2 regions of the Cohnella sp. 56 genome follow, and region 2 is predicted to be linked to the other one. Evidence: riboswitches for the same ligand, from Rfam matches in the RefSeq annotation. Region 2 holds a riboswitch; the other holds the start of a gene.
What was found. Region 2 has a riboswitch for thiamine pyrophosphate ahead of thiC (phosphomethylpyrimidine synthase ThiC). Riboswitches for the same ligand answer to the same signal wherever they lie in the genome.
Positions count from the first base shown of each region.

Region 1: another riboswitch for thiamine pyrophosphate. It lies ahead of VQ071_RS05360 (ABC transporter substrate-binding protein); the one in region 2 lies ahead of thiC (phosphomethylpyrimidine synthase ThiC).

Region 1 covers NZ_JAZDQE010000002.1:554,254-560,701, reverse strand. Annotated here, with positions in the region: gene VQ071_RS05385 (glycoside hydrolase family 95 protein) at 1-405, opposite strand, end outside; gene VQ071_RS05380 (TatD family hydrolase) at 737-1,528, opposite strand; gene VQ071_RS05375 (ABC transporter ATP-binding protein) at 1,652-2,428, opposite strand; gene VQ071_RS05370 (ABC transporter permease) at 2,425-3,198, opposite strand; gene VQ071_RS05365 (thiamine-binding protein) at 3,188-3,493, opposite strand; gene VQ071_RS05360 (ABC transporter substrate-binding protein) at 3,549-4,625, opposite strand; TPP riboswitch at 4,728-4,842, opposite strand; gene VQ071_RS05355 (glycoside hydrolase family 76 protein) at 4,974-6,053, opposite strand; gene VQ071_RS05350 (glycoside hydrolase family 76 protein) at 6,135-6,448, opposite strand, start outside.
Region 2 covers NZ_JAZDQE010000013.1:76,147-82,594, reverse strand. Annotated here, with positions in the region: gene thiE (thiamine phosphate synthase) at 1-187, opposite strand, end outside; gene VQ071_RS21065 (ThiF family adenylyltransferase) at 208-1,434, opposite strand; gene thiC (phosphomethylpyrimidine synthase ThiC) at 1,427-3,187, opposite strand; TPP riboswitch at 3,541-3,647, opposite strand; gene VQ071_RS21055 (Rpn family recombination-promoting nuclease/putative transposase) at 3,716-4,696, opposite strand; gene VQ071_RS21050 (YcnI family copper-binding membrane protein) at 4,873-5,484, opposite strand; gene VQ071_RS21045 (ABC transporter substrate-binding protein) at 5,650-6,448, opposite strand, start outside.

The DNA of each region.
Region 1 (6,448 bases), on a different contig from region 2:
ATAGCTGACGCTCACCACGCCCCGGCTCAGATCCAGCTCCCGCACGTATTGCTCCGCGGGGCCTCCGGGCGCCGCGCCGTGCAGCTCCAGGTCGCCCAGCGGCACATAATGCCGCTGCGACTCCGGGACGCCCGTCAGAGCCATCAGAGCCAAGTCCTGCGCTTCGCGCAGCCTACCGGCCAGGATCAGCTCCCGGACACGCGGCAGATTCGACAGCGCATCGGGATTGTTGCGATCCCGCGGACCGCCGTACCACAGCGAATCCTCGTTCATTTGAAGACGCTCGTCGTTCACGTCTCCGAACACCATCGCTCCCAGTCGTCCGTTGCCGATCGGCAGCGCTTCGTTCCAGTCCCGGGCCGGCTGTCTGTACCACAGCTTCCCGTCGGTCGGGCTTTCGGTCATGACTCATGCCACCTTCTTCTATATGTTTGATTCAGCCAAGCCAAGCCGGATCGGGAATACCGCTCCCCTCCGAGGCCGCCTTCTTCATAAAGAGGACACGCTTGATTGCGCTTTCAAACTAGTATATGGCTTTTAAAATTTCATCCGCAATGGGCAAGTTTTTACTTCGTTCTCCCTCGTTTACGTATTCGCGCCTTCCGACAGCAGGCACCGACGGGCCTGTAGCGGACTTTGGCCGTCGCGTTATGGCCCGCACATCGGGCGCAAACCGGACAAGCCTTGCAATCCTTCAGCGAAGGTTGCAAGGCTTGTTCTCGTCAAGGCGGGAAAATCAGCCGAATCCGTAAAATGCCGCCGTGTTGGCGTCTATCGCCCGCTCGGCCGCCTCCGGCGCAAGCCCGCGCAGCGCGGCGATCTCGCGGACGACGGCGCGCGTCATGACGGGCGTTGTCTCCCGCCCTGCGAACGGCCCCTCGAACGGCCAGGGTCCGTCCGTCTCGGCCATGAGCTGCCCGAGCGGGAATGTCGCAGCCAGCTCCCGGATCTCCGGCTCGTAGAGCACGTCCGGCGTCACGGAGATCATATATCCGCCCGCCGCGATGCGCGCCGTCGTCTCCGGCGCTCCCTTGTACCAGTGGAAATGCGCCCGGCGCACGCCATGACGCATCAGCACATCAAGCGCCTTGTCCGCGTCCTCGTATACGGCGTGGAGCGCGATCGGGCGGTCCAGCTCGGCCGCCAGGCGCACGAAAACTTCGAGCTGCGCCAGATAAGGCGCCTCGTCGAACGGCTCGCCGCGCGACTGGGCCTCGGTCCGCGTATAATACGGCAGCCCGACCTCGCCTACGGCGAAGCGCTCGCCGTCCGCCGCAAGCCGCCGCATCCGGCCGCACAGGCGCTCCAGCTCCGCCGGGCCGAGCGGCGGCTGCTCGGGATGGTGGCCGTAGGCCGGCATGACGAGCCCGGGCCAGGCGGCCGCGAGCCGGCGGGTCTGCTCGCAGGAGGCCGGGTGCATCGAGACGGCGACGACGCCGCGGATGCCCGCGGCGAACGTCTCCGCAAGCAGCGCCTCGCGTCTCCCGGGCGGATATTGGTCGGCATGAAGATGCACGTCATACGCCATCGCCGACACCCCTATCTATCGCCTCGGCGCCGCGACCGCCTGGGGACTTCCACACCCAAGACGTTGGTGCGGACAAGAAGCGGCGAGCCCGGATGCCCGCCGCAGGCAGCATCGCCTCCGCCATCATCCGCGCCCCTCTCCGCGCTCGAGCAGCGCCAGTATGTCTTCCTTCAGCGCCACGAAGGCAGGCTCCTTCCACACATCCGCCCTGCGCGGCCGCTCGAACGGCACTTCGATCTCGCGCAGCACGGTAGCCGGCGCCCTGGACAGCACATAGATGCGGTCCGACAGCGTCAGCGCCTCCTCGATGCTGTGCGTGACGAACAGCACGGAGCGCCGCTCCTCCTCCCACAGCCGCAGCAGCCAGGCCTGCATCTCCGCTCGCGTGAGCGCATCGAGCGCGGCGAACGGCTCGTCGAGGCACATGACGCTACGCGGCATGAGCAGCGCCCGCAGGAACGACACCCGCTGCTGCATCCCGCCCGACAGCACCTGCGGATACTCGTCCGCCACCTCGCCGAGCCCGATGCGCTCCAGCCACTCCGCTGCCAGCGCGGCTGCCCTGCGCCGCTCGATGCCTGCCGTCGCGAGCGCCGAAGCGATGTTGCCGGCGACCGACTGCCACGGGAACAGCGACGCCTGCTGCGGCATGTAGCTGATATGCCCCCGCTGTCCGGTTGTGTCCGCCCCCCCGATGAGGACGGTCCCGCCGTCGGGGCGCTCGACGCCGCCGATCAGCCTGAAGAGCGTCGACTTGCCGCTGCCCGACGGACCGAGCAGGGTGACGAATTCGCCCTCCCTCACGGTCAGCGAGATGCTGGCCAGCACGGGATGGCGCTTTTTGCCGCGCGCGTAGCTCTTATGAACATCGATCAGCTCGAGCTTCGCCTGTCCGCTCATCGCGCTCCCCCTTCCCGGCCCGCCGGCCGCCAGCGCACGACGAGTCGCTCGAGCAGCACCGCGATCCCGTAGAAGGCCAGCGCCATCCCGACGATACAGACGATTGCGCCGAATACGCTCGTCGTATCGTAGCCCTTGGACTTGAGCACCAGGTAGTAGCCGATGCCCTCGCTCGCGCCGAGCCACTCCGCCACGATCGCGGCCGTAATGCTGTACGTCGCCGTAATCTTGAGCCCCGAGAAAAAGTACGGCAGCGAAGCCGGCAGCTCCAGCCGCCGCAGCACCGTGAACCGGTCCGCCCCGATCATCGCCAGATACTCCCGCAGATGCGGATCGGCCTGCCCGAGACCGGACAGCATCGACCAGGCGATCGGGAAGTAGCAGACGAGCGCCAGCAGCACGAGCTTGGGCGCCAGGCCGAAGCCGAGCCAGATGATGAGCAGCGGCCCCAAGGCGATCAGCGGGATGTTCTGCGTGATGATGATGATCGGCGAGAGCGCCGCGCGGACGACGGGAATCAGATGGAAGACGATCGCCGACAGCACGCCGAGTCCGATGCCGAGCCCGACGCCCTTGAGCGCGAGCCGCAGCGTGGAGCCGCTCTGGACCAGCAGCCGGTCACGCTGATCCCACATCCGCTCGCCGATGGCGAGCGGCGACGGCAGCTTGTAGGGCTTGATATGCCACAGCTCGACGCTGAGCTGCCAGAGGATCAGCGCGCCGAGCAGCGTACCGATGGGCAGCAGCCACCTGCCTGTCCTACTGTCCATCGGGGTATTTGCGCAGCAGATGCGCCATCGAGGCGCCGTCCGAGCCGTGGACGAGCAGCTTGATCTGGGACAGCACCGACGGGCTGCCCTTCTCGAACATCGCCCGGTTCATGTCCTTGACGATATCGAGCAATTGATCGAGGTCGCCCTCCATCGTCGTCTCCAGCGGGCCGACCCGGTAGTCGACGCCAGACGCCTTGATGATCTCGATCGCGCGGTCGACGTACAGATGCGTATCATCCTCGTGGTTTGCGGCCTTCGGCAATATTTGAATGCTCAGCAGCGCTTGCGCCATGTCCGTATCCTCCTCGTGCGGGGCGGACCTACGCGCCCGTCCCGCTATCTTTTATTTATTGCGGCAAAAATTCGTTCGTAAACATCGCGTCGTAGTCGAGATCCTTCGTCAGCAGCTTGTGCTCCTTCAGGAACTCGGCGTAGCCCGACCATACTTCCTTTTTCTGTTCGCCCCAGCGCGGCGCGTCGTCCTTGTACTTCGGACTGAGCCATGCCTGGCTTGCCTTGACGAGCTCCGCGTTCAGATCGGGATTGGCCTTCAGCAGCATATCCGCCGCTTCGGCCGGGTGGTCGATCGCGTACTGGTAGCCCTCCGAGGCGCCTTCCACGAACGCGCGGACGACGTCCGGCTTGTTCTTGATCATCTTCTCGCTCGTCGTCAGCACCGGCGTATAGTAGTCGAGGCGCTTGTCGAAGTCGGACAAATATACCATGTTCAGGCTGATGCCCCGCTGCTCGGCCTCGACGCCGGTCCAGCCGTAGAAGATCCATTCGAAGTCGATGTCCTTCTGGACGGCGGTGAAAAAGTCGGCGCTGCCCGCATTGACGAACTTGACCTTCTTCACGTCGGCTCCCTGCTTCTGCATCATCGAGCCGATGACGGCTTCTTCGGCCGGCGAGCCCCAGCCGCCGTAGCTATGGCCTTCGAAGTCCTTGGGCTCCTTGATGCTCTTGTCCGCGGGCGAAGCGAAGCCCGACGTATTGTGCTGTATGATGGCCGCGAGCGAGACGATCGGCATGTCGTTCTCTCTCGCCAGCGTCAAGCCCTCCTGCGCGCCGACGCCGAAGTCCGCCGCGCCCGTCGCGACCATCTGATCCGCGCCGCTCTCCGGCGGCAGCACGATCTCGACGTCGAGGCCGCGTTTTTTCCAGTAGCCCTGGTTGGCCGCGACGTACAGCCCCGTATGGTTCGTGTTCGGCGTCCAGTCGAGCACGACTTTGACCTTGCCGAGATCGGCCGCCTGCCCGCCCGAGGCGGATGCCGACGCCGATGCCCCGGCGCCGGACGAACCCGTCGCCGCCGGGCTGCCGCCCCCTTCGTTCCCGCCGCCATTTCCGCAGCCCGCCACGATCAGCAGCGCCGCGACCGCGGCCGCTCCTTTAACCTTCCAGCCTTTGACCCGCAATCCCATCTGTCTTCTGCTCCCTCTCCTGCGCCTTGCCTGCGACAAATCAAAAAACGCCCCCCGTATACGGAGGGCGTCCTAAATAAGCATGGACAATATGCGCGAAAAAAATCGCGCTTCCCGCCTCCCTACGCTGGTCCTAACCAGATCAGGTTCAAGGGTCTGCATCGTCGTAGCGGGATGCACTCTCAGCCGGCCTAGCCCAGCTCCCCCGGGGTTTGTTCGATTGTCGACAAACATCGGTCGTCGTTGATATCGCTTCTCATTATAGCAGAACGCCCGCATCTGTCCAGCATGAAAAAGCCGGCGCCGCGCTCGTTCGTGCCGCAGAACGCATAATGGACGGAGCTTTCTTCAATCCGTCTCCGGGGCGAATGCGGCATCCGCAGCCGGCAGCAGCCCGCGCTTCTCCAGCTCCGCCAGCCGCTCGAACAGGAACACGCCGCTAAGCTGTGCGCTGAGCGAGACCTTGCCTGCCGGTGCGGAGCGCCAATCCGTACCGAATAAATGACGGCCCTCGTCATGCGTTGCATGCGCCGCCGACCATAGCGACTCCCCGTTGCGGAGCAGCCAGGCAGCCGACGCGGACGACGCTCCCCGCGACTCCGCAGCAAGATCGGCCAGGTACCGGACGAGTATACCTTTGAACAGACCGCCGTCGCCGTCGCCTTCGTCCGGAAGAATGCCGCCGGCCCATTCGTCGGACGCGGCCTGTGCGGTCCGGTTCGCGTCGGCGAGATATGCCTCATCTCCCGTCGCCCGGAACAGCTCGACCGCGGCGCCGATATAGACGCCCTGGCAGTACGTGAAGCGCCATGCCTTGTCGATCGCGCCGTCGCCCAGGCGATTCATCCCGTCCCACACGAAGCCGGTCTCCGGATCGACGAGCTGCCGCTTGAGCCAATCGTAGATCCGGACTGCCCAAGTCAAGTCCTCCTCCCGGCCGAAGCGCCGATAGAGCCGGACGGCCACAATCGCGGCAGGTCCGTTGGCCGGCGTGTTTTTGTATCCGAGCTGCTCCTTGTGCCACGCGATGCCGCCGCCCATCGTATCGTTCCATCCGGTCCGGATATCGTCCCAGAGCGACAGCGCCGTCTGCTTGTACCGCTCCTCGCCGGTCGCGTCGTATGCGCGCAGCCAGGCGATCGCCATCCACTCCATATCGTCATACAGCAGATTGGGGAAATCGCCGCCGTTTTTCGTGCGGATGCCCTCGTGAAGCTCGGCCAGCCGGTCGGCATATCGGTCGTCGCCCGTGCGCAGCAGGCCGTCCGCCAGGCCGTCCGCGGCATGCGCCATCCACCAGTAATGAAAAATCGTGTTGCACATGCCGTCCGGACACGGCGTCTCGATATCGTACATCCGAATGGATGCGTTCCAAAATTCCTTGTCCAACGTTTGCTGCGCTTTTTCGGCCCGTTCGTTCCACAACATGTCGCTCACGCTCCCTATCCCTCTATGCTGTCTTTATTTTCGCAGCGCTGCGTCGCCGATACGCGGACGCAGCGCCGAGCGTTATTTCAGCAGGCCCGCCCGCTCCAGGCGGGCGACCGTCTCGAGCAGCATCACGCCGCTCAGATCGGCGCTCAGCTCGACGACCGTCTCGGGCGGCTGCGACCAGGCCGGTCCGAACAATGCGTTCCTTTTGGTGTCGCCTTCGCTCCCGCCGTTCGACTTGTTGGCGGACTCGCCCTCCGAACGCCCCGCCGCCTGTCCGTCCGTCCACAGACGGCTCGCGTTCGCCAGGAGCAGCTTCGCCCGCCCGGACGACGCGCCGTCCGCCTCGATCAGCTCGCCCATATAACGGACGAATACGCCCTTGAACAAGG
Region 2 (6,448 bases):
GCCGGGTCAACCGGCGCAGCTCCACGGCTTTTCCGAACAGCTCCGCCGCTGTCGCGTTCTTGTCCCGCAGCTGCACGATATCGGCGCCCCCCGCCAGCGCAGCCTCCATCACTTCAATCATCTTCCTGCCCGGATGATAGCTCTCGCCCGTGATGACGTACAGCCTGCAATCCATCAGGTTCCTCAAGCTCGATTCCTCCTCTTCGCTCACGGCGATTTGTCCATGAGATAGTAACGGCACAGCTCCAACGCTTCGGCAGGCGTCTCGACGCCGCGTACGAGGGCGCGCCCGTCGCCGAATACGGCGAGCGAGGCGCCGGACGGCGTGCGGGCGCGGACGAGATACGCATTGGATGCGACGATCTCGCACCCCAGCCCGGCGAGCCGGTCCGCGCAATGCGCAGGAGCGGTCTCCCTGCCCGTCGCCACCTGCACCGTCCCCCGGCCGCACAGCACGGTCGCCACCATATGATTCAGCTCACGATCCGGCTCGCTCAGGTGCGCCTGCAAACGCGCTCCGTCCATCCCGCCGGTCACTGTCTGGCTTGGCTCCGCCCAGCCTGCTCGCGCGCGGCTCTCTCGCCCGCTCGAGGCCGCCTCCTGCGCCCCGCCGGCGCCCCCGCAGTACGGACAGCCGCTGCGGCCCGGCGGCAGCTTCGTCTCCCGCAGCGCAAATTGCCAGACGTCCGCCGTAATCCAGGTGCGGCGCATCGCCTCGCGGTTCCCGCTCAGCCACTTCAGCGCCTCGGCCGCCTGCAGCGAAGCGGCGAGCTCGACCGCCGGCCCGATAATGCCCGCCGTATCGCAGGTGTCGCCCGGCTCGGTATCGCCCGGCTCGCCGATCAGACAGCGCAGGCAAGCGGTCTCGCCCGGCACGAGTGCGGCCGCCGAGGCGGACGAGCCCGTCGCGCCGCCGTACACAAAAGGGATGCCGCGGCTGAAGCAGGCGTCGCTCAGCAGCAGGCGAGTCTCGACGTTGTCCGTGCCGTCGAGCACAAGATCGGTCCCCGAGATCAACGCCGCTACGTTGGCGGCGTTGATCTCGGCCACATGCGGCTCGATGCGCGCTTCGCTGTTCAGCCTGCGCAATCTTGCCGCGGCGGCGACAGCCTTCGGCGCCGACGTCGCGGCGTCGTCCTCGTCGAACAGCGTCTGCCGGTGCAAATTGTCCGGTTCGACGAAGTCACGGTCCGCCAGCCGGATGAAGCCGACGCCCGCCCGCGCCATCTGCTGTGCGAGCGAGCAACCGAGCGCACCCACGCCCGCTACCAGCACGGCAGCATCGCCGAGCCGACGCTGTCCCTCGGTCCCGATCGGCGCGAACCGCATCTGCCGGTCGTATCTTGACCTGGACGTCGCATCTAAGCCCGCGGCCCGTTCAAACCGAGCTGCCGCATCCTGTGACGTCCGGACTTCCGCCCCTGCGCTAGACATAGAGGCGGCTGCCGGACGCCTTGAAGCTCTCGGCCTGCTCGCGCAGGCCCGTCTCGACCGCCTCGGCCGTATCCAGCCCGTGCTTGTCGGCGTATGCGCGAATATCTTGCGTGATCCGCATGCTGCAAAACTTCGGCCCGCACATCGAGCAGAAATGCGCCGTCTTCGCCGCATCCGCGGGCAGCGTCTCGTCGTGATAGGACATCGCCCGCTCCGGATCGAGCGCCAGGTGGAACTGATCCTGCCAGCGGAACTCGAATCGGGCCTTGGACAGCGCATCGTCCCGCAGCCTCGCTCTCGGATGGCCCTTGGCCAGGTCGGCGGCATGCGCCGCGATCTTGTAGGCGATGACGCCGTCCTTCACATCCTCCTTGTTCGGGAGGCCCAGATGCTCCTTGGGCGTCACATAGCAGAGCATCGCCGTGCCGAACCAGCCGATCATCGCCGCGCCGATCGCGGAGGTGATATGATCGTAGCCCGGGGCGATATCCGTCGTGAGCGGACCGAGCGTATAAAAGGGCGCTTCCTTGCACACTTCCATCTGCCGCTCCACATTTTCCTTGATCAGATGCATCGGCACATGGCCCGGCCCTTCGATCATCACCTGCACGTCGTGCTTCCAGGCGATGTCCGTCAGTTCGCCGAGCGTCGCCAGCTCGGCGAACTGCGCCTCGTCGTTGGCGTCTGCGATCGATCCGGGACGCAGCCCGTCGCCTAGAGAAAACGTAATGTCGTACGCCTTCATAATCTCGCAGATTTCCTCGAAATGCGTATACAGGAAGTTCTCCCGGTGATGCGCCAGGCACCAGGCCGCCATAATCGAGCCGCCCCGCGAGACGATGCCCGTCACGCGCTTCGCCGTCAGCGGGATGTAGCGGAGCAGCACGCCCGCGTGGATCGTGAAGTAATCGACGCCCTGCTCCGCCTGCTCGATAAGCGTATCCCGGTAGATCTCCCAGGTGAGCGCCTCCGCCCGGCCGTCTACCTTTTCGAGCGCCTGGTAGATCGGCACCGTGCCGACGGGCACAGGCGCGTTGCGGATGATCCATTCCCGGGTCGTATGGATGTTTTTGCCCGTCGACAGATCCATGATCGTATCCGCACCCCAGCGGGTCGCCCACGTCATCTTCTCGACCTCTTCCTCGATGGAGGAGGCTACGGCCGAATTGCCGATGTTTGCGTTGATCTTGACGTGAAAATGCCGGCCGATAATCATCGGTTCGCTCTCCGGATGGTTGATGTTGGCCGGGATGACGGCCCTTCCCGCCGCCACCTCGTCCCGCACGAACTCGGGCGTCATCCCTTCGCGCGCCGCAATGAACGCCATCTCCGGCGTCACGATGCCCTGCCGCGCATAGCGAAGCTGCGTCACGCAGCCGCCTTCGCGCGCCCGGCGCGGACTGCGCATGAGCCCGGGATAGGCCTCGGCCCCTTTGACGCGGGCGCGCTCCGCCGTGGCGTATCCGTCGTCCGACGGGAGCGCGGCCCGGCCGCCGTATTCGACCGTATCCGCTCTTGCCGATATCCACTCGCTCCGCAGCGGCGGCAAGCCTCGTCTGATGTCCGCCGTGTAGCCCTCGTCCGTATACGGTCCGCTCGCATCGTACACGAGCAGCGGCTCGTTCGGCAGGCGGGAGCCGTCCCTCGCCTCGCTGTCTCCGAGCCTGATCTCCCGCATCGGTACGCGGACGCCGCCTTCGCCTTGTACATACACCTTGCGGCTGCCCGGCAAAGGCTGTGTCAAGATCGCCATAACAAAAAACCTCCCTATGAATTCGTGCGAATTCCTCCGGGAGGCCGTACGGCGCATGAGACGCGCAAGCAAGCGGGAAACAATGGCATAAACTGCGGGCATGAACCGCCGCGCCCATACCGGGGCAAGCGCTTCAAGACATAATCCCCCCTCCGGGAACGCTCCTTGACGGTCGGCTCGCTGCAACATAAAAAGCCGCCCCGTCGGGAGCGGCCAAAGGGTGCAGCTTCGGCGCGGCAGCGGAAAAGGCCGCGGGACGGCATGCTGTACGGAAAAACTCCCGTACGGCGGCCTGCCCGGAAAAGGCCGGCATCGCCCGGCATTCGCCGTCGCGATCTCCGTTGCAGCATGCTACGCACATTGGTCCACTTTCCTACGCTGGCATGACCCAGATCAGGTTCAAAGGGACCAAGGCATAGCTGCCTTATCTCAGCCCTCGCGGGCGCCCCCAGTGGAATTCTTGACTTCAACTGTACATGCGCCGGTTCAATCTGTCAATCCATGGCATGTGCTTGCCGGCCCTCCGGTTCAGCTCGTCGCGTACAGGCGCTTGACTTCGGCCAGCGGCAGGTCGAGAATCTCGGCGATCGCTTCCGCTTCGAGCCCTTTGCTCGCCAGCTTGCGCACGACGGCACGCCTTTCTGCCTCGGCGCCCCGCTCCATGCCTTTTTCCATGCCTTGTACGATGCCTTTTTCAATCCCTTGTTCAATACCTTGTTCAATGCCCTTCTCCATGCCCTCTTCATAGCCCCATCGCTTCCAAGCCGGCATCAGTTCCATAATCAAAGCCTCCTCCTCGGGGATGGTCTCCCGCATTTCCTGCAAAATATCGTAATCTTCGTCCGGCTTCGGATCGAAGTAGAGGTCTGCGATCGCCATCACCAGCGACATCCGGGCCGGGTCCAGCTTATCTTTGATCCGAAGCAGCATACGCAAATACGCAAAGCGCAGCTCTCGTCTTTCTCTACGATTATAGCCCATTCTGGCCAGAAGCGCAGCGGCTACCGGGTTGTCCGATTGCGCAAACTCCCGCCAATTCCGCTTCTTCAGCTCGACTTTCAAATATCTGAACCGCAAAATCTCCTCTTCCGAGCCAGGCAGTCCCATGTCGATTCCGTCCGGCTCCGCAACGGGAGAATCTCCCGCAAATATCGCGACGGGAATGATTTGCTTGTGCGTGACCCGATACTTTTCAAACAGACGGCTGAAGTAAATGAACATGCGCTCCTTGAAGAGATTGTCCCTGTAAAATTGAGGCTCGTAATGCAGCAGGACAAAAACTTCCCGCGCTTCAAGCAGCTGCGCCTCAATCAGCAGATCGAGCGTCCGCGACTCCCGGCCGACGATATCCACGAGCTGCTCCTGCATGAGCAGCTTGGCCTTCGAATAATCGAGACGGCGGTGTACCTCCGGGAAAAACAAAGCCATAAACTCCGCAAAAAAAGTTTGCAGCAGCTTCTTGAACGCCTCGTCGTGCCGGGTCGGCTGCGCTTGCCGCCTGTTCCCCATTCGATCTCCTCCAATGTCCCCGCAAAAGCAAAAACGCCGCCCGCTCTCCCGGAGGAGAAGCGAACGGCGCATGCTTTGCGGCCGAATCATTTATGATAGCTCCAGATTACCAAATGAGGGCCGCAAGAGCAAGCGCAACTTGTCTGCGCGGCTGCCCACAGCTGTTAAACCGTCTATCAGCGCGTCCTGCGGCGCAGCAACGCAGCAGCCAGTGCGGCAAGGCCGGCGACCAGACCGGCAATGGCGAGGCCGAGGGTCAGCGGGTCCCGGTCTCCGTCCGGCTTGTCGGCCGCAGACCCTGCGCCGTGCCCGTGCCCGTCGCCGCCGGCCGCCGTCACGGCTGTCACGGATGCCGGCGTATCGGCGTCCGGCGCGCCCGTCCAGTCGACGACTGCGCCGTCGGAATAGGTCTGATGCGCTTTCCAGACGAGCTCCTTCGCGTCCTCCGCGACATGCCCCTGGAAGTTGAACTGTACGAATTCCGTCTCGCCGATGCCCTGGCCGTCGGACTTCCACGTGACGGCGGTAACTTTGCCGTCCGCATTTTTTTCGATCACGCTCGACCAGCCGGGGTAGGGCTCGAAGCGGGATACCTCCACGCCGTCGGGTACGTCCAGCTTCACCTCGGTCGTCTTGACGCCCTCATTCTCGCTCGGGACGCGGATCGTGAATACTTGATACGCGTTCTGCGCCACTTCATCGGGCGCGACGCGTACATGCGCGCTCGCCATGCCCGCATAACCGAACGCCAGCGTGGCGGCGAACAGCAGAGCACCAATCTTCTTCATCAATGACCAACCTTTCGTCTCTACGGATACGCCTATTATACAAGCTGTCCGTATCGACGCGCATGACCCCAAAGAGTCATGGTTCGAACGTGCTGACGCCGTTGAACGCACATTCCCGCGTTCAAGCCGCGACAGACTCATGCGCAAATTTGCACAGGATGCGCATTATTTCCCTTCATCCGCACTCCACAGCTTCACCCGGTCCTGTACATACCTGGTATAGCCCTTCTCCATCTTTTCGACGCCGGCCTTGATCAGGTCGTTCTGGTAATCGTCCCAGATCTTGTCGAAGTCTTCCGGCTTCGCGAGGATCGCCTGAGGGATGCGTTTCCAGGTGATGTCTTTCATCTTGTTGCCCAGGATGGACACCTCGTCTTCGCCTGGAATCTGGATATTCCATGCCGCGCCGTACGCCTTGACGTTGAACTCGTCTTCCTTCGGGAACAAGTCCTTCCAGGTCGTCGCCTTGTAGGCGGCGAGCGTTTCCTTTTCCACGTCGCTGTAGCCGTCAACGATCAGTTCCGGGCTGTTCTTGGTATAGTAGTTGCCGGTCGAATCCTTCACGCCGTCGCCGTAGTGGACCATGATGTTCCAATAAAATCCGATGCCGGACTCCTTGGTGAATGCGGTATTGTCGTTGTTGATGCGATCCTGCACTTCCTTCGGCACGACGCGCTTGCCATTTTCCACCACATAATGCTTGCCTTCAATGCCCCAGTTATTCATGATCTGGAACTCGTCCGATGCCAGATAGTCGAGAAATTTGATGATGCGGACCGGGTCCTTGGCCTTGCTCGAGATCGAGATGCCGTAGCCGCCCATGAAGCCCGTCGGCCAGAACGACGTTTCCTTGAACTGCTCGCTCATCGTGACCGGATAATGGCCGTAGGTTTGGTCGAACTTGCCCGCAGTCTTGAGCGCCTGCTGGCCGTCATTGTAATCCCAATCCTGGTCGATCAGCCCG